DNA from 3 places in the Streptosporangium sp. H13245 genome. Region 3 is predicted to be linked to each of the others. Evidence: riboswitches for the same ligand, from Rfam matches in the RefSeq annotation. Region 3 holds a riboswitch; each other region holds the start of a gene.

Region 1 (7,244 bases), on a different contig from region 3:
AGCATCTGGGGACGCGGCCTGGGGGCGTTCGCCCTCTCCCGGCTGGTGCGGCTCTATCCCGCCTACTGGGTCAGCGTGGCCGTCACCGCCGCCGTCTACGGGCTGACCGCCGCCAAGGCCCTGGACCCCAAGCTCGGCCTCGGCGAGTACGGGATCAACCTGACGATGCTCCAGCGGGCCTTCGGCGTCTACGACGCCAACGGCGTCTACTGGTCGCTCTGGGTGGAGCTCCGCTTCTACGTGCTGATCTCGATCCTGGTGATCACCGGGGTGACGCTCAACCGCTGCCTGGTCTTCATGGGCGTCTGGCTGCTGGCGGCCGGGTTCTTCGCCGGGAGCGACGAGGCGTGGGTCGATCTCGTGATCATGCCCAAGTACGCGGCGTACTTCGTCGGGGGCATGGCGTTCTTCCTGATGACGAAGTTCGGGCCCAGGCTCGTCCTGTGGTGCCTGGCCGGGATCAGCGGCGGCCTGGCCGTCAGCGCGGCGATCGACCGGGTGGCCGGGCGGGTGGAGAACGTCGGCTACGCCGCGATGCCCGTGCCCGAGTGGGCCGTGATCGCCACCGTGATCGGCTTCTACGTGCTCATGGCGATGGTGGCGCTGGGCTGGCTGGGGTGGCTGCGCTGGCGCGGCCTGGTCGTCCTGGGCGCGCTCACCTACCCGCTCTACCTGTTCCACACCCCGGCCGCGGTCCTGATCATCCCGGCCTTGCGGGACGTGTTGCCGCCCCCGCTGACCGCCCTGGTCACCGTGCTGGCCGCGATGGCGTTCTCCTACCTGGTGTACCGGGTGGCCGAGCGCCCGCTTCAGGAGTTCGTCAAATCCCGGAGGCGGCGGAGGGGCGAATCCCCTTCCCCGTCACAGCTCCCCGCGCTCTCCTCGTTCCCCCTCGCAACGGGCGAAAAGGCTTCGGTGCCATAACTGTCCGACCACCGGGCATAGTGAAGGGTCTAGGGTCGGGAATAGATACCACGGAGAGAATCAGTCCCTGACGAACAGAGGGTGCGCATGACGGTACGGCGGGTGATGGGCATCGAGACCGAATACGGCATCTCCGTGCCCGGACAGCCGGGGGCCAACGCGATGGTGACCTCCTCTCAGGTCGTGAACGCCTATCTGGCGGCCTCGGCGGCCAGGGCGCGGCGCGCGCGGTGGGACTTCGAGGAGGAGAACCCGCTGCGGGACGCACGAGGGTTCGACCTCGCGCGGGAGGTGGCCGACCAGAGCCAGCTGACCGACGAGGACCTCGGCCTGGCGAACGTGATCCTCACCAACGGGGCCCGGCTGTACGTGGACCACGCCCATCCCGAATACTCCACGCCCGAGTGCACCAACCCTCGGGCGGCGGTGATCTGGGACAAGGCGGGCGAACGGGTGATGCACGACGCGGCGGTCCGCGCCTCGGCGATGCCGGCCAACGCCCCGATCCAGCTCTACAAGAACAACACCGACAACAAGGGCGCCTCCTACGGCTGCCATGAGAACTACCTCATGCGCCGGGCCACCTCGTTCGCCGACATCGTCAGGCACCTGACGCCGTTCTTCGTCTCCCGGCAGGTCGTCACCGGCGCGGGCAAGGTCGGCATCGGCCAGGACTCCCGGGGCGAGGGCTTCCAGATCAGCCAGCGGGCCGACTTCTTCGAGGTCGAGGTGGGCCTGGAGACGACGCTCAAGCGGCCGATCATCAACACCCGGGACGAGCCCCACGCCGACCCGGAGAAATACCGCCGCCTGCACGTCATCATCGGCGACGCCAACATGTCGGAGATCTCGACCTACCTGAAGCTGGGATCCACCGCGCTCGTCCTGGCCATGATCGAGGACGGCTACTTCACCCGCGACCTCGCGGTGGACAACCCCGTCCAGGCCCTGCGCGCGGTCTCGCACGACCCCACGCTCAAGTACGAGATCTCCATGCGCGACGGCCGCAGGCTGACGGCCGTGCAGCTCCAGATGGAATACCTGGAGCTCGCGCGCAAGTACGCCGAGGAGCGCAGCGCCAACGGCCTGGACGAGCCCACCAAGGACATCCTGGAGCGCTGGGAGTCGGTCCTCACCCGCCTGGCGGAGGACCCGATGCAGCTGTCCGGGGAGCTCGACTGGGTGGCCAAGCTGGAGCTCCTGGAGGGCTACCGCACCCGTGACGGCCTTCCCTGGTCGCACCCGCGCCTGCAGCTCGTCGACCTCCAGTACTCCGACATCCGTCCCGACCGGGGGCTCTACAACCGGCTGGTCGCCCGGGGCCGGATGCAGCGCCTGGTCACCGAGGAAGAGGTGCAGAGGGCCATCGAGGTGCCGCCCAACGACACCCGTGCCTACTTCCGCGGACGCTGCCTGAGCCAGTACAGCGAGTCGGTGGCCGCGGCCTCCTGGGACTCGGTCATCTTCGACATCCCCGGCCGCGAGTCGCTGCAGCGCGTCCCCACCCTTGAGCCGCTGCGCGGTACCAAGGCCCACGTGGGCGAGCTGTTCGACCGCTGCCGTACCGCCGCGGAGCTGGTGACGGCGCTGACCGGCGAGCAGTGACCTCCTGAGAGGGGGGAGGCGGCCCGGCCGGGCCGCCTCCCCCCTCGGCGTGTCCGGGGCCGTCGGGAAACTCTGGAACACCGGATCCCGTCAAAGCGGACATCCGGATTGACGGAGGACGGAGAACCGGGATACGTTCCGGGTGTTTTGTGGCGGTGCGAGGGAAATCCGGTGAGATTCCGGTGCGGTCGCGCCACTGTAACCGGCTCCCAGGAGCCGGGAGTCAGGTCACACTCGGCCGCCACCGACCTACGAAAAGGGACGCGTCAATCCCGGAGGAGGTGGCCGTGAGCCAGATCTCGGCACCGCACAACCAGCCCATCCCATGGCCCTCGCTCACCCGCTGGCTGCTCGCCGTACCGGTGCTGCTGCTCCTCGCCTACCTGGTCACCTTCGACCAGGGAGCGATCTCCCAGGCGGGAAACTACCTGCACGAACTCATGCACGACGGGCGCCACCTGCTCGGCGTACCGTGCCACTGAGCCATCGGTGATCACCAAACTCATCGTCCGGGGCCTCGTCGTCGGACTGCTCGCAGGGCTGCTCGCGGCCGTCTTCGCCTACACCGTCGGCGAACCGCGCATCGACCAGGCCATCGCGCTGGAGGAGGCGGCCGCCGCGGCCGCCGCCCCGGCCGAATCACACGACGACACCGCGACCGCGGCCCACTCCCACGACGAGGAGGAGGCCCTGGTCAGCAGGGACGGGCAGCGCTTCGGGCTCTTCCTCGCCCTCGGCCTGTACGGCCTGGCGGTCGGGGGCCTGTTCTCCCTCGTCTACGCGGCCGTACGCGGCCGTGCGGGACCCCGCTCGGAACCGGTGCTCGCGGTCACCCTCGCCGCTGCCGCGTTCACCTCCGTCGTTCTCATCCCTTTCGTGAAATATCCCGCCAACCCACCGGCCGTCGGTGATCCGGAGACCATCAACCAGCGCACCGTGCTCTACCTGGTCGCCGTGGTCATCGGGATCCTCGCCGTCGCCGCGGGCACCGCCGCCTACCGCTACGCCGCGCGGAGCGAACCGTGGGTGCGCTGGCTGGCGGCGGGCGCCACCGTGCTGATCCCCGTCGTCGCGGCCTGGATCCTCCTGCCGGAGATCTCGGAGGTGCCCCAGGGCTTCCCCGCCGACCTCCTGTGGGACTTCAGGGTCGCCTCCATCGGGACCCAGGTGGTCTTCTGGACCGGCGTCGGCGCGCTGTTCGCCTTCGCCGCCCGCAGGCGCGGCCCGGTGTGACGACCCCCTCGGGGGTCACCCGCCTGCTCCTGGTCTGCCACGCCTCCACCTCGGCGACGGTACGGGCCGCGTTCCCGGGTGACGAACCACTCGACGAACGCGGCCTGCGCCGGGCCGAGGCGATGGCGCGGGACCTCGGCCCCGGCCCCGCCGCCTGTCCCGCCGAGCTGCGCTGCGTCCAGACGGCGGCGGCGCTCGGCCTGCGGGCCGAGCCCGACCCGCTGCTGGCCGACTGCGACTACGGCCGCTGGAGCGGCCTGACGCTCGGCGAGGTCGAGGCCGCCGAACCCGAGGCGCTCGCGTCCTGGCTCGGCGACCCCGGCGCGGCGCCACACGGCGGGGAACCGGTCACCGCGCTCCTCGCCAGGGTGTCGGGCTGGCTCGCCGCCCGCGCTCCCGGCAGGGCCGTCGCGGTCACCCACCCGGCGATCATCCGCGCCGCGGTCGTCCACGCCCTCGGCGCCCCCGCCCAGGCCTTCTGGCGCGTCGACGTCGCGCCGCTGGCCCGCGTGACGCTCACCGGACGCGGCGGGCGCTGGCGGCTCAGCTACTCCCCATGACGACGTGAACACCCGAAGGCCCGGCTGACGTGACGACCCGGTGACCTGGCCATCCGGCTAATCGGCCGCTTGGCTGTTCGGCCGCAGAAAAGGAGATCCCGAAGGTGCCTGACTCCCGCTATCCCTTCACCGCGATCGTGGGGCTGGAGGACCTGAAACTCGCGCTGATCCTCAACGCGGTCTCCCCCCGCGTCGGGGGAGTGCTGGTCAGGGGGGAGAAGGGCACCGCCAAGTCCACGATCGTGCGGGCACTGGCCGCCCTCCTGCCGCCCGTCGAGGTGGTGCCCGGCTGCCGCTTCTCCTGCGACCCCGCCGCCCCCGACCCCGGCTGCCCCGACGGGCCGCACGAGGCCCGTACAGAAGGCACCGTCCGGACCGGCGCGGCAGCGTCCTCCGCGTCCTCCGCGCCCCGGCCCGAGGCGGCCCGCTCCGGTGAGGCCCGGCCCGCCCGTCTGGTCGAGTTGCCCGTCGGCGCCTCCGAGGACCGCCTCGTCGGCTCCCTCGACATCGAACGAGCTCTCACCGAGGGCGTGAAATCCTTCGAACCCGGCCTCCTGGCGGGTGCCCACCGGGGCGTCCTGTACGTCGACGAGGTCAACCTCCTCCACGACCACCTGGTGGACCTGCTGCTCGACGCCGCCGCCCTCGGGACCTGCTACGTCGAGCGCGAGGGGGTGTCAGTACGGCACGCCGCCCGGTTCCTGCTGGTCGGGACGATGAACCCCGAGGAGGGGGAGCTGCGCCCGCAGCTGCTCGACCGCTTCGGGCTGACCGTGGAGGTCCGGGCCTCGCGGGAACCGTCCCAGCGGGTGGACGTGGTCCGGCGCCGCCTGGCCTTCGAGGCCGACCCCGACGCCTTCGCCGCCGCCTGGTCGGACGAGGAGCGGGCGCTCGCCGCGCGCATCGCCGAGGCCCGGGCCAGGGTCGCCCAGGTCGTCCTGCCGGACGCGGCACTGCTCAGGATCGCCACCGTCTGCGCGGGGTTCGAGGTGGACGGGCTCCGGGCCGACCTGGTCACCGCGGGCGCGGCGATCGCGCACGCCGCCTGGCAGGGCCGCACCTCCGTCACCGCCGACGACGTACGGGAGGCGGCCAGGCTCGCGCTCCCGCACCGCCGCCGCCGCGACCCCTTCGACGCGCCCGGCCTGGACGAGTCCAAGCTCCAGGACCTCCTGGACCAGATCCCCGACGACCCCGGCGATCCCGAGGGCCCGGACGACTCCGGCGGCCCCGGGGGCACCGACCCCGACGGAGGCCCGGACGGCCCCGCGCCCGACGGCGGCGCCTCCCCGGACGACCCGGGCACGGACGGCACGGACGGCACCGGCGGTCACGACGGGGACGCCCCCCGGCCCGTACCCCCGGACACCCAGGACGCCCGGGACGCCTCCGGCATGCGGGAGGCCCCGGCGGATCCCCGGGAACCGGGGGAGACGGCCGGGGGAGTACCGGCCCGCGAGCGGACCTTCGACGCCGAGCCCGGGGGCGGCACCAGGCTGTTCACCGTCCCCGGCGTCGGCGCGGGAGCCCCGGGGCGCCGGTCGCGCGCCAGGACGCCCCTGGGCCGTACCACGGGGGCCCGGGTCCCCGAGGGCCACCCCGGCTCCCTCCACCTGCGGGCCACCGTCGGCGCCGCCGCCCCGTACCAGGTCGCGCGGGGCAGGAGCGGGCCGGGACTGCTGCTGCGGCGCGGCGACCTCCGGGAGGCGGTCCGCGAGGGCCGCGAGGGCAACCTGGTGCTGTTCGTCGTGGACGCCAGCGGTTCCATGGCCGCCAGGCAGCGCATGCGCGCGGTCAAGACAGCGGTGCTCGGCCTGCTTCTCGACGCCTACCAGCGCCGCGACAAGGTCGGGCTCGTCACCTTCCGGGGCGCCCGCGCCGACCTGGTGCTGCCGCCCACCTCCTCCGTCGAGGCCGGTGCGGCCCGGCTGCGCGAGCTTCCCACCGGAGGCAGGACCCCGCTGGCCGCCGGTCTGCTGCGGGCCGCCGAGGTGCTGCGGGTCGAGCGCCTGCGCGACCCGTCCAGGCGCCCGCTGGTGGTCCTGGTCACCGACGGGCGGGCCACCTCGGGAACCGTCGAGGAGTCCCACCGCGCGGCGGGACTGCTGGCCGGGGTGGCGGGCGTGGTGGTCGACTGCGAGGGCGGCCACGTGCGCCTCGGCCTCGCCGCCTCCCTGGCGGCCCGGATGGGCGCGGAGACCGTACACCTCGACGACCTCACCGACCTGGCCGGAATGGTCCGCGAGCGGCGCGGCGCCGCGTGACCGCCAAAGGACCGGCAGGGGCGGTTGGCGCGGCGAGGACGCCGTGCCGTACGACAGTGAAGTGAGTCGCATGACAGCGAAGGGAGGGCGACGATGCCGCAGGGCAAACCCGTCAGCGTGCCCGAGGACGGCCTGACCACCAGGCAGCGCCGTACCCGGCCGCTGCTGATCGTCCACACGGGACCGGGCAAGGGCAAGTCCACCGCCGCCTTCGGCCTGGCCCTGCGCGCCTGGAACCAGGGCTGGCCGATCGGGGTCTTCCAGTTCGTCAAGTCCGCCAAGTGGCGCATCGGCGAGGAACGGGCACTGCGGGTACTCGGCGACTCCGGTGAGGGCGGGCCGGTCTCCTGGCACAAGATGGGCGAGGGCTGGTCCTGGATCCAGCGTCCCGGCAGCGAGGAGGACCACGCCGCCGACGCCCGCGAGGGCTGGGAGCAGATCAAGCGCGACCTCGCCGCGGAGACGTTCCGCCTGTACGTGCTCGACGAGTTCACGTACCCGATGAAGTGGGGCTGGATCGACGTCGACGAGGTGGTCGAGACCCTGCGCGGGCGCCCCGGCGGCCAGCACGTCGTCGTCACCGGCCGCGACGCCGACCCCCGGCTGCTCGACGCCGCCGACCTCGTCACCGAGATGGGCAAGATCAAGCACCCGATGG
Region 2 (7,244 bases), on a different contig from region 3:
GGGGGGCGGCGCCTCCTCGACGAGGCCGCCGGGCTGGGCGCCGCGGAACGGGCCGCCTTCCTGCGGGCCGACCTGACCTCGGTGGCGGAGAACGCACGAGTGATCAGGGAGATCACGGCGCGGCACGACACGCTGGACGGCCTGATCTCCACCGCGATCCGTCACTTCCCGCGGCGGGTGGAGACTCCCGACGGCTACGAGGCCACCTTCGCCCTGTACTACGTCAGCCGCTTCCTGCTCGCCCACGGCCTGACCGGCCTGCTGGAGCGCGGCGAGAACCCGATGATCGTGAACGTCTGCGGCGTCGGCGTCACCAAGGGCCGCGTCCACTGGGACGACCTGTCACTCAGGCAGGGCTACGGCGGCATCAAGGCCATGCTGCAGGGCGGACGCGCCACCGACCTCCTGGGCGTCGCGTACGCCGCCAACCATCCCGACGCCCGCACCCGCTACCTGCTGCACCACCCCGGTTTCACCGACAGCGGCACCGACCACCTCGGGCAACCGACCAAGACCGTCATCAAACTACTGGCCAGGCTCGCCGCCCAGCCGGTCGAGAAGGCCATCGCGCCGATCATCGAGCTGATGGACGACCCGCCGGGCAGGGGCGGCCTGCTCGCCTACGACCGCCGCCGCCCGCTCGACCCCTCCCTGCCCTCCCTCGACCCGGCCGCCGCCCAGCGCCTGTACGACCTGACCGGCCACCTGCTGCGCCCTTGACCCGTTCGCCCGAGTGCCGATTTGTCCAAGACCGAGCGGACCGGCCACCCGGTAGCTTTCGAACAGGCGACACCCGGCCCCGCGCGAGGAGAGTTCCGTGACATGACCACCGCCGAGAACGACCACAACGAGCAGCACCGACGGCCGTCGGCCTGGGAGGCGGCATCGGAGATACTGGCACCCGCGACGGACCTGGTCACCCCGATGGCGGTGCGGGTCGCGGCCACGCTGGGGCTCACCGATCTGATGGCCGGTGACGCGGTGCCCGTCGAGGAGCTGGCACGCCGCTCCGGCGCCGACGCGGACGCGCTGGACCGGCTGCTGCGCCACCTGGCCTGCCACGGCATCTTCACCGAACGGGAGCCGGGCAGGTTCGCGGCCAACGAGCCCGCCGCGCTGCTCGCCTCCGGCCACCCCGCCGGGATGCGGGCGCGGCTCGACCTGGACGGCTTCGGCGGGCAGATGGACCTGGCGTTCACCGGCCTGCTCCACACGGCCCGCACCGGGCGACCGGCGTGGGAGACGGTCTTCGGCGCCCCGTTCTGGGACCATCTCGCCGCGAACCCGCGAATGAGCGCGTCGTTCGACGCGACGATGGCCTCCGGACCCGACTACGTCGCCGACGCGGCCGAGGGGTACGACTGGTCCGGCGTACGGCACGTGGTCGACGTCGGCGGCGGCACCGGCGCCCTGCTCGCCGAAGTGCTGCGCGCCAACCCGGACATCCGGGCCACGCTCGTGGACCTGCCGGGCACGGTGGAGCGGGGACGCCGCCACCTGGCCGAACGCGGGCTGGACACGCGGTGCGAGTTCGTCGGCCAGAGCTTCTTCGACCCGCTGCCCACCGGAGGCGACGCCTACGTGCTCAGACGCGTGGTGCACGACTGGGGCGACGACGACGCCCTGCTGATCCTGCGCCGGTGCGCCGACGCGGCCGGGCGGCACGGACGGGTCGTCATGATCGAGTCGAACGGCGGTCCCGGCGACGATCCGGCCATGTTCGCCGAGATGAACCTGCGCATGCTCGTCCTCAGCGGCGGTCGCGAGCGCACCGTCGAGGACTACGCCGCCATCGCCGCCGAAGCCGGGCTCGACCTCGTCGGCGTCCACGACACCGCGCTCGGACAGGTCATCCTCGACTGCGCCCCACCGGGCCGATGACGACGACGGGGACACCCACGCCGTGATCGCGGGCCGGTGACCGGATCATCCGGTGGTACTCCGCCGAACCCCCGCTCGGACACCCCGCCGAGGACACCTGGCCGCTCGGTACGGCTACGGCGACACGGCCGAGCCGGGAACGGCGCCGTGGAACCCGCCCGACCGTCGTCATCCTCGCGCGCGGAGACCTTCACGGACGTTCGGGCCTCCGCCGGGCCGGTGGGGTGATCTGGTACAGGCCGAGAACGGCGGGCGCCTCGGACAGTCCGGGACCACCCGCGCGCAGCCAGGAGGCGATGTCGTCGACGGCCTCGTCCTGGTTGACCAGCCCCAGCCAGACCGGCCGCCCACCGGCCACCCGCCCGGCGGGAGTGGGCTGGACGACGATGACGTTGGCCTGCTCGCACACGTCCAGGCAGTCGCTGAGGCGGACGTCGGCGATCCGGGAAAGGCGGCGAACCTGCTCGTCGTGGTCGAGGCCGGGGACCTTGCGGCTGCTGCCGCAACAGCAGCCGCGACAGACAGTGATCCTGCTCATGCGTGCTCGACGCCCTTTCCGGTACGGTCCAGCGGGCCGAGCCCCGGGGGCAGCGCCCGCACGTGCGGAATGCCGGTGTGGCTCCTTCGTTCCGCCGCATGCCCGTACGCGCTCTCCTGAGGGCGGGACGCGGGTGCCGTTCCCCGGCGACGGCCGGGAGGCGGGGTCACCGGACACGTCCAGGGCCGGGAGACCGGGGTCCAGGCATGACGAGCACCGTTCCTCTCCTGGGGAGATCCGCCCCAACTTCCGCGAGGTGGCGACCGCGTGAGTCTCCTGGCTCTCGGGTCAACGCTCCTCCCGGCCTTCCCACCCGTTGTCCCGGGCAGTGGCTTCGTCGGGATTCGCTCGCCGATCACAGTGGCGGGACCGCACCGGATTCACACCGGCTTCCTCGTTCCGCGCTCGCCTACGTCGACCATGCTCGCACACCACCCATCAACGACAAAGCGGACAGCCTCGGCCCTCGGCTCGGAACCGTGACGGGGTGACAGGCGCCCTTCCTCCGTCGGTGCGCTTTGTCCGTGGGCGGCGAGCCCCCCAAAAATGATCTTGAGGTCGACCAGACGCCTTTACAATGTAGATTCCTCAGATGAGGCGCGACCGAGCCGGATCCGGCCGCGCGTTCCTCATTCCGTACATGCGGTGATGGTGTGCTAAATGGGTCTTTTCTGGGAAAATCCTCGATCAAGCGGCGAAAGATGGACGGAGATCGCCGGGAACAGTAGCCTCGGCGTCAGCCGTTCGCCGGGGTCTCGGGACAAAGAGGAGTCGTCAGTGGTTCAGAAGACGGGCAGACCGGTATCGGCCCGACCCCAGCCCGGCGCCCGCCGGTCGAACCGGGTCGGCTACACCGTCGCCGTCCTCGCCGCCACCCTGATAGCGGGATCGCTCGGAGCCGTGATCGGCCACGCCGTGGGCAGCCCCGACGCCACCCAGGTCGCCATCGCCGACATGCGGGAGGCGGAGGCGAAACGGGACGTCCAGCAGATCCGCGAGCTGACCACCCTGGCGCGCACGAGTGCCGACGACCTGAACAAGGTCCTGTCCGCACTCGCCCAGGCACTCCCCCAGGACAGGACCGCCGACGCGCAGCCCGCGAAACCGGAGCAGGTCACCGACTGGCAGCGGGTCCTCCGCGAGACCGCGGAAAAGCACGCGCCCACCCCCTCGGGATCGACCGCGACCAACGTGGCGCGCGGCGGGCTCCGCGGCGCGGTGACCGCCCTGGCCACGGCGATCGACACGTACGCGGCCGGGCTGCGGCTTCCCGAGGACACCCGGCAGACCTTCCTCGACCTCGCCGCGCGCCAGCGCTCGACCGCCGTCGCGCTGTGGTCCGTCGCGGCCACCCAGCTCGACCAGCTCAACGTCGACGCGGGCAACGGCCACCAGCACGCCTACCTGACAAGCACCCCGGAGGAGGGCGCCATCTCCTCGGACGGCATCCCGGAGGGCGAGCACGGCTGAACGGCAGGATCGAGGTCCTACGGCCGAAGCGCGACCTGGGTTCACGCGAGCACCCGCTCCCCGACGATGCCACCGGCGCGCCCGTGGCATGACCGTGCGGATGTGGCCGCGACGGCGGGCGTACCGTCGCGGTGCTGAAACTTTCAGCTCCCGGGGTTTCCCCGCGAGCCGGGGAGGCGCCGCCGTGGACGGCTCCGGTCTCCGGGAAGGCGCAGGGAAGGCGTCGGGGAGGCGCAGGTGACGCGCGGGCCGGTCGCCGGGCGGCGATGACCGGGACGGGCGCGCGGGACGCCGGTCGTACGCCGGGGCCTCCGGGAACCGCGCACGCTTCTTGACGGTCGCGACGCCGGTGCCAACACTTGGCACACATCTGCCTTCGTACCTGTGAAGCGCCAGACATCCGGCGGAAATGTTAGCGCTAACGGCATCCGTCGCGCGTTCGTGGTCCCACCGTACGTAACGAGAGGCACTCCCCCCGTGAACAGACTCGCAAGCCCTCCCCCGCGACGCGCGCGCCGTCATACCGGCGCGGCTCTCGCGGCAGCCGTCGCGATGCTGCTCGCGCTGTGCCAGTCGCTGGTGGCCGCCGCCCCGGCCGCCGCCGCGACGATCGACACCGGCGCCTGGTATCTCCTGGTGAACCGGCACAGCGGCAAGGCCGTCGACGTCCTCGACCTCGCCACCGGCGACGGCGCCCCCATCGTCCAGTGGTCCCGCAACGACGGCGCCTGGCAGCAGTGGCGGTTCGTCGACTCCGGCGGCGGTTACTACCGGCTGCGCTCCCGCCACAGCGGCAAGGTCCTCGACATCGCCTCCGGCTCCACCGCCGACGGCGCCAACGTCGTGCAGTGGGGTGACACCAATGCCGCCAACCAGCAGTTCCGCGTCGTCGACAGCGACGCCGACCACATCCGCCTGATCAACCGCAACAGCGGCAAGGCCCTCGAAACCTGGGAGTGGTCCACCGCCGACGGTGGCCGTCTCTCCCAGTACACCGACCTCAACGGCGCCAACCAGCAGTGGCGGCTCGTAAGGGTCGGCGCCACCGACCCGGTCCCCGGCGACGCCAAGCAGATGGAGGACCTGGACCGCGGCCTGATCAGCGTGCGCTCCGGCAGCGGCAACCTGGTGTCCTGGCGCCTGCTGGGCACCGAGTCCCGCGACACCGCGTTCAACGTCTACCGGGGCGGCACCCGGATCGCCACCGTCACCACCTCCACCAACCACCTGGACCCCGGCGCCGCGGCCGACGCCTCGTACACGGTGCGCGCCGTGGTCGGCGGCGTCGAGCAGGGCGCCTCGGGGGCCTCGCTGCGCTTCGGCGGCGGCTACCTGGACGTGCCGATCAGCCCGCCCAGCGGCGACCACACCGCGAGCGACGCGAGCACGGGCGACCTGGACGGCGACGGCAGGCTGGACCTGGTGCTCAAATGGGAGCCCGGCGACGCCAAGGACAACTCCCAGTCCGGGACCACCGGCCCGGTCCACATCGACGGGATCAAGCTCGACGGCACCCGGCTGTGGCGGATCAACCTGGGCCGCAACATCCGCGCCGGAGCCCACTACACGCAGTTCCAGGTGTACGACTACGACGGCGACGGCCGGGCCGAGGTGGCGATGAAGACCGCCGACGGCACGGTCGACGGCCGGGGCGTCACCATCGGCGACGCGAGCGCCAATCACGTCAACTCCTCCGGCTACGTCCTGGCCGGGCCGGAGTACCTGACGATGTTCAACGGCCAGACCGGCGCCGCGATGTCGACCGTCGGCTACGAGCCGCCGCGCGGCACCGTCTCCTCCTGGGGGGACGGCTACGGCAACCGGGTGGACCGGTTCCTGGCCGGTACGGCGTACCTGGACGGACGGCGGCCGAGCCTGATCATGGCGCGCGGCTACTACACCCGGGCGGTCGTCGTCGCCTGGGACTTCCGCGACGGCTCGCTGACCCGGCGCTGGACGTTCGACTCCAACTCCTCGGGCAACGGCGGCTACGCCGGGCAGGGCAACCACCAGCTGTCCGTCGCCGACGTGGACGCCGACGGCAGGCAGGAGATCGTCTACGGCTCGGCCACGATCGACGACAACGGCACCGGCATGTACCGCACCGGCTTCGGGCACGGCGACGCGCTGCACGTGGGCGACCTGATCCCGGGCCGGTCCGGCCTGGAGGTGTTCACCATCCACGAGTCGGGCGACCAGCCCGCGGCCGACGTGCACGACGCCCGCACCGGGCAGGTCCTCTGGCAGCGTCCGGGCAACGGCGGCGCGGAGGGACCCGGCCGGGGCGTGGCCGCCGACGTCCACGCGGGAAGCCCCGGGGCGGAGTTCTGGGGCGCGGGCACCAACATGGGCAACCTGTACAACTCCTCCGGGGCCCCGGTCGGCCGTACCCCCTCCTCGGCCAACTTCCTGGCCTGGTGGGACGGTGACCCGGTCCGCGAGCTGGTGGACGGCACCCGCGTCGACAAGTACGGCACCGGCGGGGAGACCCGGTTGCTGACCGCCTCCGGGGTGCACTCCAACAACGGCACCAAGTCCACCCCGTCCCTGTCGGGCGACCTGCTCGGCGACTGGCGCGAGGAGATCGTCTGGCCCACCTCCGGCAACACCGCGCTGCGGATCTACAGCACGCCGAACGCGACCAACGTCAAGATCCACACGCTGCTGCACGACCCGCAGTACCGGGTCGCCCTGGCCTGGCAGAACACCGCCTACAACCAGCCGCCGCACCCGGGCTTCTTCATCGGCGACGGCATGGCCACCCCACCGCAGCCGAAGGTCTACCTGCCCTGACCCTCCTATTCGAACGGGGACGGGTCTCCGGTGCCCCGCCGGAGGATCTCGGGCTCGTCCTGGGAGAGGTCGACGACCGTGGTCGGGACGGCACCGCACTCACCGGCGTCGATGACGGCGTCCACCACGTGGTCGAGCCTCTCCTTGATCTCCCAGCCCTGCGTCAGGGGCTCGGCCTCGTCGGGCAGCAGCAGGGTGCTCGACACCAGCGGCTCGCCGAGCTCGGCCAGCAGCGCCTGCGTGACGACGTGGCCGGGGATCCGGACGCCGACCGTCTTCTTCTTGGGGTGCAGCAGCCGCCGCGGCACCTCCTTGGTCGCGGGCAGGATGAACGTGTAACCGCCGGGGGTCGCCGCCTTGATCGAACGGAACAGCGCATTGCTCACATGAACGAACTGCCCGAACTGGGCGAAGTCTCTGCAGACCAGGGTGAAGTGATGGTCACTGCCGAGGTCGCGGATCTCCCTGATCCGGTCGATGCCCTCCTTGTTGCCCATCCGGCACCCCAGCGCGTAGCCGGAGTCCGTGGGGTACGCGATCAGCCCGTCCGTACGCAGAAGCT
Region 3 (7,244 bases):
GATCACCGCACGCGGCACGAGGAGGACATGATCGGCGTACTGCTGGCCGGATCACGGCCCGGCCAGACCCGCCCGCACCTCGCCGACACGGCCGACCTGCTGGCAGGCGCGGCTCGCGTGCACTACCGGCGGGCCTTCGGCACGGGGTCGGCGCCCGCCTGGCGGGACGCCATGGCCGTGGGCATGGCGCTGTGGCCCGTTCTCGTCCTGACCGACACGCTGGCCCGCCAGATCCTGTCGCTGGCCCAGAGCGGCCCTGGCCTGCTGCACCACTGGACGCAAGAGCCGTGGTCGCTCCTGCGCTGGGCTGGGCCGATCGTCGTCTTCGCCCTGCCCGTGCTCGCGGTCGCGCTCCGCCACCGGGGGATCGCCACACTGGGCGCGCTCGCTTTCGTGCTGTATCTGTCGGGCAGCTCGCACCTCACCCCGCCCCTGCTGGCGCTGCCGAACGTCGGCCTGCCCCTCCTGGCGCAGGTGGTGGCGGTCGCCGTCGCCCTCACCCGTCCGGCCCGCACCGGGATGTCGCTCATCTCCCGGCGCGCACTCATGCTCTGGATGCCGTTCGGCCTGGTCGGGCTGGTCGCCAGCAAGGTCGGCAGGAGTGTGCTCGACGCGGCCGTCAACCATGAGATCGCACTCTGGAAACCTGTGCCCTGGCTCGTCGTCATGGCGGCGGCAGCGGGATACGCGGCACGGTCCACGGTGGGCCGGCGCGCGGCACTGCTGCTGTCGCTGCCGGTAGCGGCGCTGGGCGACCTGGGGAGACTCCCTTCCCTGCCCACCTCTGTCGCCCTTGCGCAGATCGGCTGCGTGCTCGGCGCTTTCGCCGTCGGGACGATGCTCGCGCGCCGGCCGGCCGGACGTGACCCTGCCGCCTGTGGTCATTGACCTTTCGTGGCGCGGCCCCCTCCGGTTCGCAGGCTCACCTGCGGCACCCCGGTTTCCGGGTGGGGCCTCACCTCGGCGTCGACCCGGTAGACCTCGGCGAGCAGGGCGGGGGTCAGCACGTCGGCGGGGGTGCCGAGCGCGACGACGCGACCGGCGTCCATGACGCAGACGCGGTCGCAGAACGCGGCGGCCATGTTGAGGTCGTGCAGGGCGACCACCGAGGTGACGCCGAGGCCGCGTACCAGGTTCAGCGCGTCCAGCTGGTGGCGCAGGTCCAGGTGGTTGGTCGGCTCGTCCAGCACCATCGTGCCCGGTTGCTGGGCCAGCGCCCGCGCGATGAGCACCCGCTGCTTCTCCCCGCCCGACAGCCGGTCGAAGGGCGCGTACGCCAGGGCGGTCACGTCGAGCCGCTCCAGCGCGTCGGCGATGATCGCCCTGTCGGCCGCGTTGTCGCCGTCGAAGGCCCGTTTGTGCGGGGTGCGGCCCATGGCGACGACGTCGTACACCGACAGCTCGAAATCGCCGCCGCTCTCCTGGAGTACGGCGGCCAGGCGGCGGGCCAGGCGGCCCGGCGGCATGCGCCACACGTCCTCGCCGTCGAGCAGCACCCGGCCGCCGGTCGGCCTGCGCGCCCGGTAGAAGGTACGCAGCAGGGTTGACTTGCCCGCGCCGTTGGGACCGGCCAGGGCGAGCATCTCCCCCTCGGCGACCTCCAGCGAGACCTCGCTGACCAGGTCGCGGCCGCCGACGCGGACCGACACGTTCTCCGCGGTCAGTGTCACTTGGAACGCCTCCGCATCAGCCACAGGAAGAACGGGCCGCCGACCAGCGCGGTGATAATGCCCACCGGGATCTCCTCCGGCGCGATCAGGGTGCGGGCGGCCAGGTCGGCCGCGATGAGGAAGGCCGCGCCCAGCAGCGCCGTCGCCGGGAGCGCCCGGCGGTGGTCGGCGCCGATCAGCAACCGGACGACGTGCGGCATGATCAGTCCGACGAAGCCGATGGTGCCGCTGACCGCGACGATCGTGCCGATCATCATGGCGACCAGCACGAACAGCGCCGCCCGGAAGCGGTGCACGTCCAGCCCGAGCGAGGCCGCGGCCTCCTCCCCGGCCAGCAGCAGGTTCAGCGGCCGAGACACCCCGACCAGCACGACGGTCCCCACCAGGACGGCCACCGCCGGAATCCCCACCACCGTCCAGGTGGTCCCGGCCAGGCCGCCCAGCATCCAGCGCACCGCCGCCTGCGTCTTGTGCGGGTCGTTGGAGGTCACCACCAGGAAGCTGGCCACGGCTGAGAGCACCTCGGCCGTGGCCACCCCGGCCAGCACCAGCCGCACCGTCGTCATGCGCCCGCCCGAGCGGGCCAGGAAGTAGACCGCCACCAGCGCGGCCAGCGCCCCGAGGAAGGCCGCGATCGGCAGGCTGAACGCGCCGAACACGCTCAGGCCGAACACCACCACGGTGACCGCCCCGACGCTGGCGCCGGAGGAGACCCCCAGCAGCATCGGGTCGGCCAGCGGGTTGCGTACCAGGGCCTGCAGGGCCATGCCGCAGACCGACAGGCCCGCGCCGATCGCCCCCGCCAGGACGACCCTCGGCAGCCGTACGTCCACCACGATGGTCTCGCGTACGGGTGTCCAGGCCGGTTCGGCCAGGGCGGGGTGCAGGTGGTGCAGCAGGATGCCCCACACCTGCCCGGCCGGCAGGGCCACCGACCCGGCCGCGACGGCCGCGGTGCCCGCCGCGCCGAGCAGGAGCACGAGCAGGCCGATCACGACCGGGTATGGCGGTCCCGGGCGCCGTGCCGGAAGCACGGCGCTCGCGGCCGGTTCGCTCACGTGAAGCGGTTTCACCTGAAGCGGTTCCACCTGAAGCGGTTTCACTTGAAGCGGTCGGCGTGCAGCTGGCGGGCCAGCGCCTCGACGGCCGCCGGGGCCCGTACGCCGAGGACGACCGACGACAGCGGCAGCACCGCGAACCGCTTGTTCCTGATGGCCGGTACGTCCTTCAGCGCCGGGTTGGCCAGCAGGAACCTCTCCTTGTCGGCCACCGGCTGGTCGCCGTAGTCGTAGATGACGATCCAGTCGGGCGCGCGCTCGGCGACCTGCTCGAACGACACGTCGCCCCACACCTTGTCGACGTCGGCGAACACGTTCTCCGCCCCGGCCAGCTTGATGATCTCGTTGCCGACGCCCTTGCCTCCGGCGGTGAAGGCGGTCTTGTCGCCGCTGTCGTAGACGAACAGCTTGACCGGGGCGGCGTCGCCGAGCGTGGTCCTCACGGTGTCGAGGGGCGCCCGCAACGTGGTGATCAGCGATTCGGCCCGGCCGGGGACGCCGAAGATCTTCGCGACGTTGCGGATCTCGGTGTCCATCAGGCTGATGGGCACCGCGCCCTCGGCGCACTCCTCGACGTTCAGGTACGTCTTGATACCGGCCTTGTGCAGGGCGTCGCGGCTACGGCCCTCCTTCTCGTCGAAGGTGCTGTCGAAGCCGCCGTAGACGAAGTCGGGCTCCTCGGCCAGGAGGGCCTCATAGGCCGGGTACTCCTTCGAGACGACCTTGATGGCGTCGTAGGCCGCCTGGTACTCCGGCAGCACCTTGTCGTCGAGGTAGGCGGTGCCGATCATCGACTTCTCCAGGCCGAGCGCCAGCATCACCTCGGTGGCGTGCTGGTTCATCGATATCGCCCGTTGCGGCGGCCGCTCGTAGGTGCTTTTCACGCCGCAGTTGTCGAGGGTGAGCGGGAAGCCCGCGGGCGCGGAGGCGGCCGGGGCGGCGGGGGCGGGGGCGTTCTCAGCCGGGGCGCCGCCGCAGGCGGCCAGCACTCCGGATACCAGGAGGGCGAGCAGGAGGGGGGTGGGGCGTCTGCCCGTCATGACGTGTTCCTCTCACGGAATCTGCACAACGGGGCGGATCGGAAAGAGGGAACGCGGCAGGGCCTCTCGGCGCGGCCACCGGCTCGACGGGCATGAGAACCCAGCTCCTCTCCGGGGAGATCCGCCCCAGTTCATCGAGGAGGCGACCGCGTGAGTCTCCTGGCTCTCGGGTCGAGGCTCGCCCCGGCCTTCCCACCCGTGGTCCGGGCAGTGGCTTCGTCGGGGTTCGCTCGCCGATCACAGTGGCGGGACCGCGCCGGATTCACACCGGCTTCCTCGTTCCGCACTCGCCTACGCCGACCATGCTCGCACACCACCCATCAACGACAAAGCGCCCACCCGTGCGGGTCTTCGCGGCCGTGGCGGGTACGGTGCCCGCGGGTGGTTTCCCCGCAAAACTATGTACGCTGTGTACATATGTTGTGTGGCCGCGCCGCGTGCGCGTTCCCGGGAGGTTGAGCGTGACGCACCCCAGCCCGCCCGCCGCCCCGCCCGCCCGGCGCGGGCGAGGGCGCCGTCCGGCCGACCAGGTACGCCGGGAGGTGCTGCGGGCGGCCGGTGAGCTCCTGCTGGCCGAGGGCATGGCCGGTTTCACCGTCGAGAAGGTCGCCGCCCTGGCGGGGGCGAGCCGGGTCACGCTGCACAAGTGGTGGCCCTCCAAGGGGGCGCTCGCCCTGGAGGGCTACTTCGGCGTGGTCGGCCCCATCCTGGCCTTTCCCGACACCGGTGACATCGCCGCCGATCTCACCGCGCAGCTGAAAGCGTTCGTCCATCTGATGCGCGACACCCGGGCCGGGACCGTCGTGCCGCAGCTCATCGGCCAGGCCCAGACCGATCCCGAACTGGCGGCCGTCTACCGGGAACGCTATTCGGGGCCGCGCCGGGCGCTGGCCGTACGGGCCCTGGAGCGGGCCAGGCAGCGCGGTCAGCTGCGCGAGGACCTGGATCCTGAGGTGGCCGTCGACCAGCTGTGGGGGGCCTGCTACCACCGGCTGCTCATCCCCGACCGGCCGCTGACCGAGGAGTTCGCCGAAGCCCTGGTCGCCAACCTGCTGGGCGGCATCGGCCGCCCAGCTCCCCCGCCGCCCCCCGCAGGCGAGGGCACCGGCTGAGGAGAGGTCAGGGCGGGGGCGCGGGCTTGAGCTTCCTGACGAACCGGGCGGCGGTGCGGTGGCTCATGCCGGTCTCGCCGCGGACCAGGAAGACGGCCTGGTCGAACTGGCCGGAGGCCTTGAGTTCCAGGAGCCGTTCGACGAGCTCGGGGCCGATTCCCCCGCCGACCAGGGCGTTTCTGGGACGTTGTGCCGCTCGTACCGCGAAGACGATCAGGGCGATGATCGCCGCCACGATGACCGCCGTCAGGAGGAGGATGACGATCAGGTTCGACATGGGCTGAGCGTACCGCCGCGAGGCCGTCGTGTGGGAGGTGAGATCACCGGTTTTGCGGTGATGTGGTCGGCGCAGAGGGGGCGGGGCCGGTCTCTCAGGCCGCGCCGCGCAGCAGGAGCATGGCGTAGGCGGCGATCGAGTTGCTGTCGGTGATGGCGCCGCGCAGGATCATCTTTTCCAGCTCGGCCCGGGAGACCCAGTCCTGGCGCATGTCCTGCTCGGTGTGCTCGCGCTCGTGGGCACCGGCGGTCAGGCCGGTGGCCAGGAAGATGTCGTAGTTCTGGCCCGTCGTGCCGTGCGCGTTGTCCAGGCGTCCCAGGTGGGTCATCGAGGTGGCGCGCAGGCCGGTCTCCTGGGTCAGCTCGGTGTGGGCGGTGAACAGGGGCGACGGGCTGTCCTTGACGCCGCCCTGGGGGAAGTTCCAGGTGCGCCGCCGCACCGGGTAGCGGTATTCCTCCACGAGGTGGAAGCCGTCGTTCTCCATGGGGATGACGATGGCGAAGTCGGGCACGTCCACGACGCCGTAGATGCCGTGTGAGCCGTCGGGGCGCTCGATGCGGTCCTCGCGCACGCTGATCCACGGGTTGGTGTAGACGACCATGGAGTCGAGGGTGCGGATCGTCGGTCCGGATACGTCGGTCATGCGCGGAGCCTACTGAAGGGGGCCGGGCGGGGTGAACGGCACGACGGAGGTCACCGCGCTGACCGGGAGGGGGCCGTAGATGTGCGGGAACGCCTCGGGGGCGTCGTCGGGGACCTCCATGCGGACGTCGAGCCCGGCGGGGTCGACGCTGAGCAGCACCAGGGGGTCGGCGACGCCGCGGTAGAAGCGCTCCGCGACGCCGCGCAGCTGGTCGTGGTCGGCGCAGGCGTGGATGAAGCCGACCTCGTCGAGGGTTTGGCCGAGGGTGGAGACGCGGTACTCCCCCGCCTGGCGGGCGGCGTCCCAGTCGGAGGCCAGGGCGAGATGCAGAATGGTCATCGCAGACATGGTGCCCTGTGTGTGCCCGTCGTTCAACCGGAGCCCGCCGACGGGACCGGGGCCGAAGGTCTCGGCGTCCGCCCGGACGCCTCGGCCGCGCGGTGCGGAGGCTCAGCGGTACGGGGGATCAGCGGCGGGCGCGCCACTCGCGGTGCAGGATGGCGTAGACGATCTCGCTGGTCCACTCGCCCTTGATGATCTCGTTGTCGACGAGGTGGGCCTCGCGGCGCATGCCGAGCTTCTCCAGCACCCGGGCCGAGCCCTCGTTGCGGGCGTCGAGGCGTCCGACGATGCGGTGCAGGCCCAGGCCGTCGAAGCCGAGTTCCAGCAGGACCCGGGCCGCCTCGGTGGCGTATCCCCTGCCGTGGTGGTCGGGGTGGAAGACGTAGCCGATCTCGCCGCCCCGGTGTGCGCGGCTGTGCCAGACCAGGAGGACGTCGCCGAGCAGCTCGCCGGTGGCGGCGAGCTCCACCGCCAAAGTGAGGGCCTGCCCCTCGTCCAGCAGGGCCGTCTCGTTCATCTTTCTCTCCAGCGCCTCGCGGGTCTGCTCGCGGTCGCGCGGCCCCCACTGCAGGTAGCGGGTGACCTGGGGCAGGCGGTGCATCGCGTACAGGGCGTCGAGGTCGGCGGGGGTGTAGGGGCGCAGGACCAGCCGGTCGGTCCGGATGGGGTAGGAAGGCTTCAGCACCCGGCCAGGGTAGGGCAGCCGCCCGGTGGCGGGCGAGCCGTTATCCGGGGGGCGCGCGGGGGTCAGTGGGCGCTTCCGGCCAGGTTGAGCACCACGACGCCGCCGATGATCAGGACGATGCCCGCGACCTTGGCGAGGTTGATCGTCTCGCCGAGGAAGAGCACGCCGATGGCGGCGATGGCGGCGGTACCGACCCCGGCCCAGACGGCGTAGGCGGTGCCGACCTCCATCTGCAGTTTGAGCGTCTGGGCCAGCAGGACGAAGGCGGCGACGTATCCGGCGACGACGACGACCGACCAGCCCTTGTGGGCGAATCCGTCGCTCAGTTTGAGGGCGGTGGTCGCCACGATCTCGGCGATGATCGCCCCTGCCAGCATCAACCACGCCATGATCACACCACTCCCCCGAAAATCGGGA

What was found. Region 3 has a riboswitch for cobalamin ahead of ACW9TB_RS28315 (ABC transporter substrate-binding protein). Riboswitches for the same ligand answer to the same signal wherever they lie in the genome.
Region 1: another riboswitch for cobalamin. It lies ahead of ACW9TB_RS29445 (CbtB domain-containing protein); the one in region 3 lies ahead of ACW9TB_RS28315 (ABC transporter substrate-binding protein).
Region 2: another riboswitch for cobalamin. It lies ahead of ACW9TB_RS20440 (hypothetical protein); the one in region 3 lies ahead of ACW9TB_RS28315 (ABC transporter substrate-binding protein).

What each region holds. Positions count from the first base shown of each region.
Region 1 is NZ_JBSZKT010000029.1:11,761-19,004, forward strand. Features, by position in the region: gene ACW9TB_RS29435 (acyltransferase family protein) at 1-924, shown strand, start outside; gene dop (depupylase/deamidase Dop) at 1,012-2,529, shown strand; adenosylcobalamin (AdoCbl) riboswitch at 2,666-2,799, shown strand; gene ACW9TB_RS29445 (CbtB domain-containing protein) at 2,817-3,011, shown strand; gene ACW9TB_RS29450 (CbtA family protein) at 3,019-3,762, shown strand; gene ACW9TB_RS29455 (histidine phosphatase family protein) at 3,759-4,322, shown strand; gene ACW9TB_RS29460 (VWA domain-containing protein) at 4,418-6,586, shown strand; gene cobO (cob(I)yrinic acid a,c-diamide adenosyltransferase) at 6,680-7,244, shown strand, end outside.
Region 2 is NZ_JBSZKT010000012.1:156,559-163,802, reverse strand. Features, by position in the region: gene ACW9TB_RS20450 (SDR family NAD(P)-dependent oxidoreductase) at 1-720, shown strand, start outside; gene ACW9TB_RS20445 (methyltransferase) at 823-1,881, shown strand; gene ACW9TB_RS20440 (hypothetical protein) at 2,072-2,419, opposite strand; cobalamin riboswitch at 2,673-2,868, opposite strand; gene ACW9TB_RS20435 (hypothetical protein) at 3,197-3,889, shown strand; gene ACW9TB_RS20430 (rhamnogalacturonan lyase family protein) at 4,367-6,682, shown strand; gene ACW9TB_RS20425 (L-threonylcarbamoyladenylate synthase) at 6,688-7,244, opposite strand, start outside.
Region 3 is NZ_JBSZKT010000026.1:100,813-108,056, reverse strand. Features, by position in the region: gene ACW9TB_RS28330 (hypothetical protein) at 1-888, shown strand, start outside; gene ACW9TB_RS28325 (ABC transporter ATP-binding protein) at 882-1,670, opposite strand; gene ACW9TB_RS28320 (FecCD family ABC transporter permease) at 1,667-2,728, opposite strand; gene ACW9TB_RS28315 (ABC transporter substrate-binding protein) at 2,770-3,768, opposite strand; cobalamin riboswitch at 3,901-4,099, opposite strand; gene ACW9TB_RS28310 (TetR-like C-terminal domain-containing protein) at 4,230-4,880, shown strand; gene ACW9TB_RS28305 (hypothetical protein) at 4,888-5,157, opposite strand; gene ACW9TB_RS28300 (NUDIX domain-containing protein) at 5,252-5,800, opposite strand; gene ACW9TB_RS28295 (DUF952 domain-containing protein) at 5,810-6,139, opposite strand; gene ACW9TB_RS28290 (GNAT family N-acetyltransferase) at 6,267-6,827, opposite strand; gene ACW9TB_RS28285 (DMT family transporter) at 6,890-7,216, opposite strand.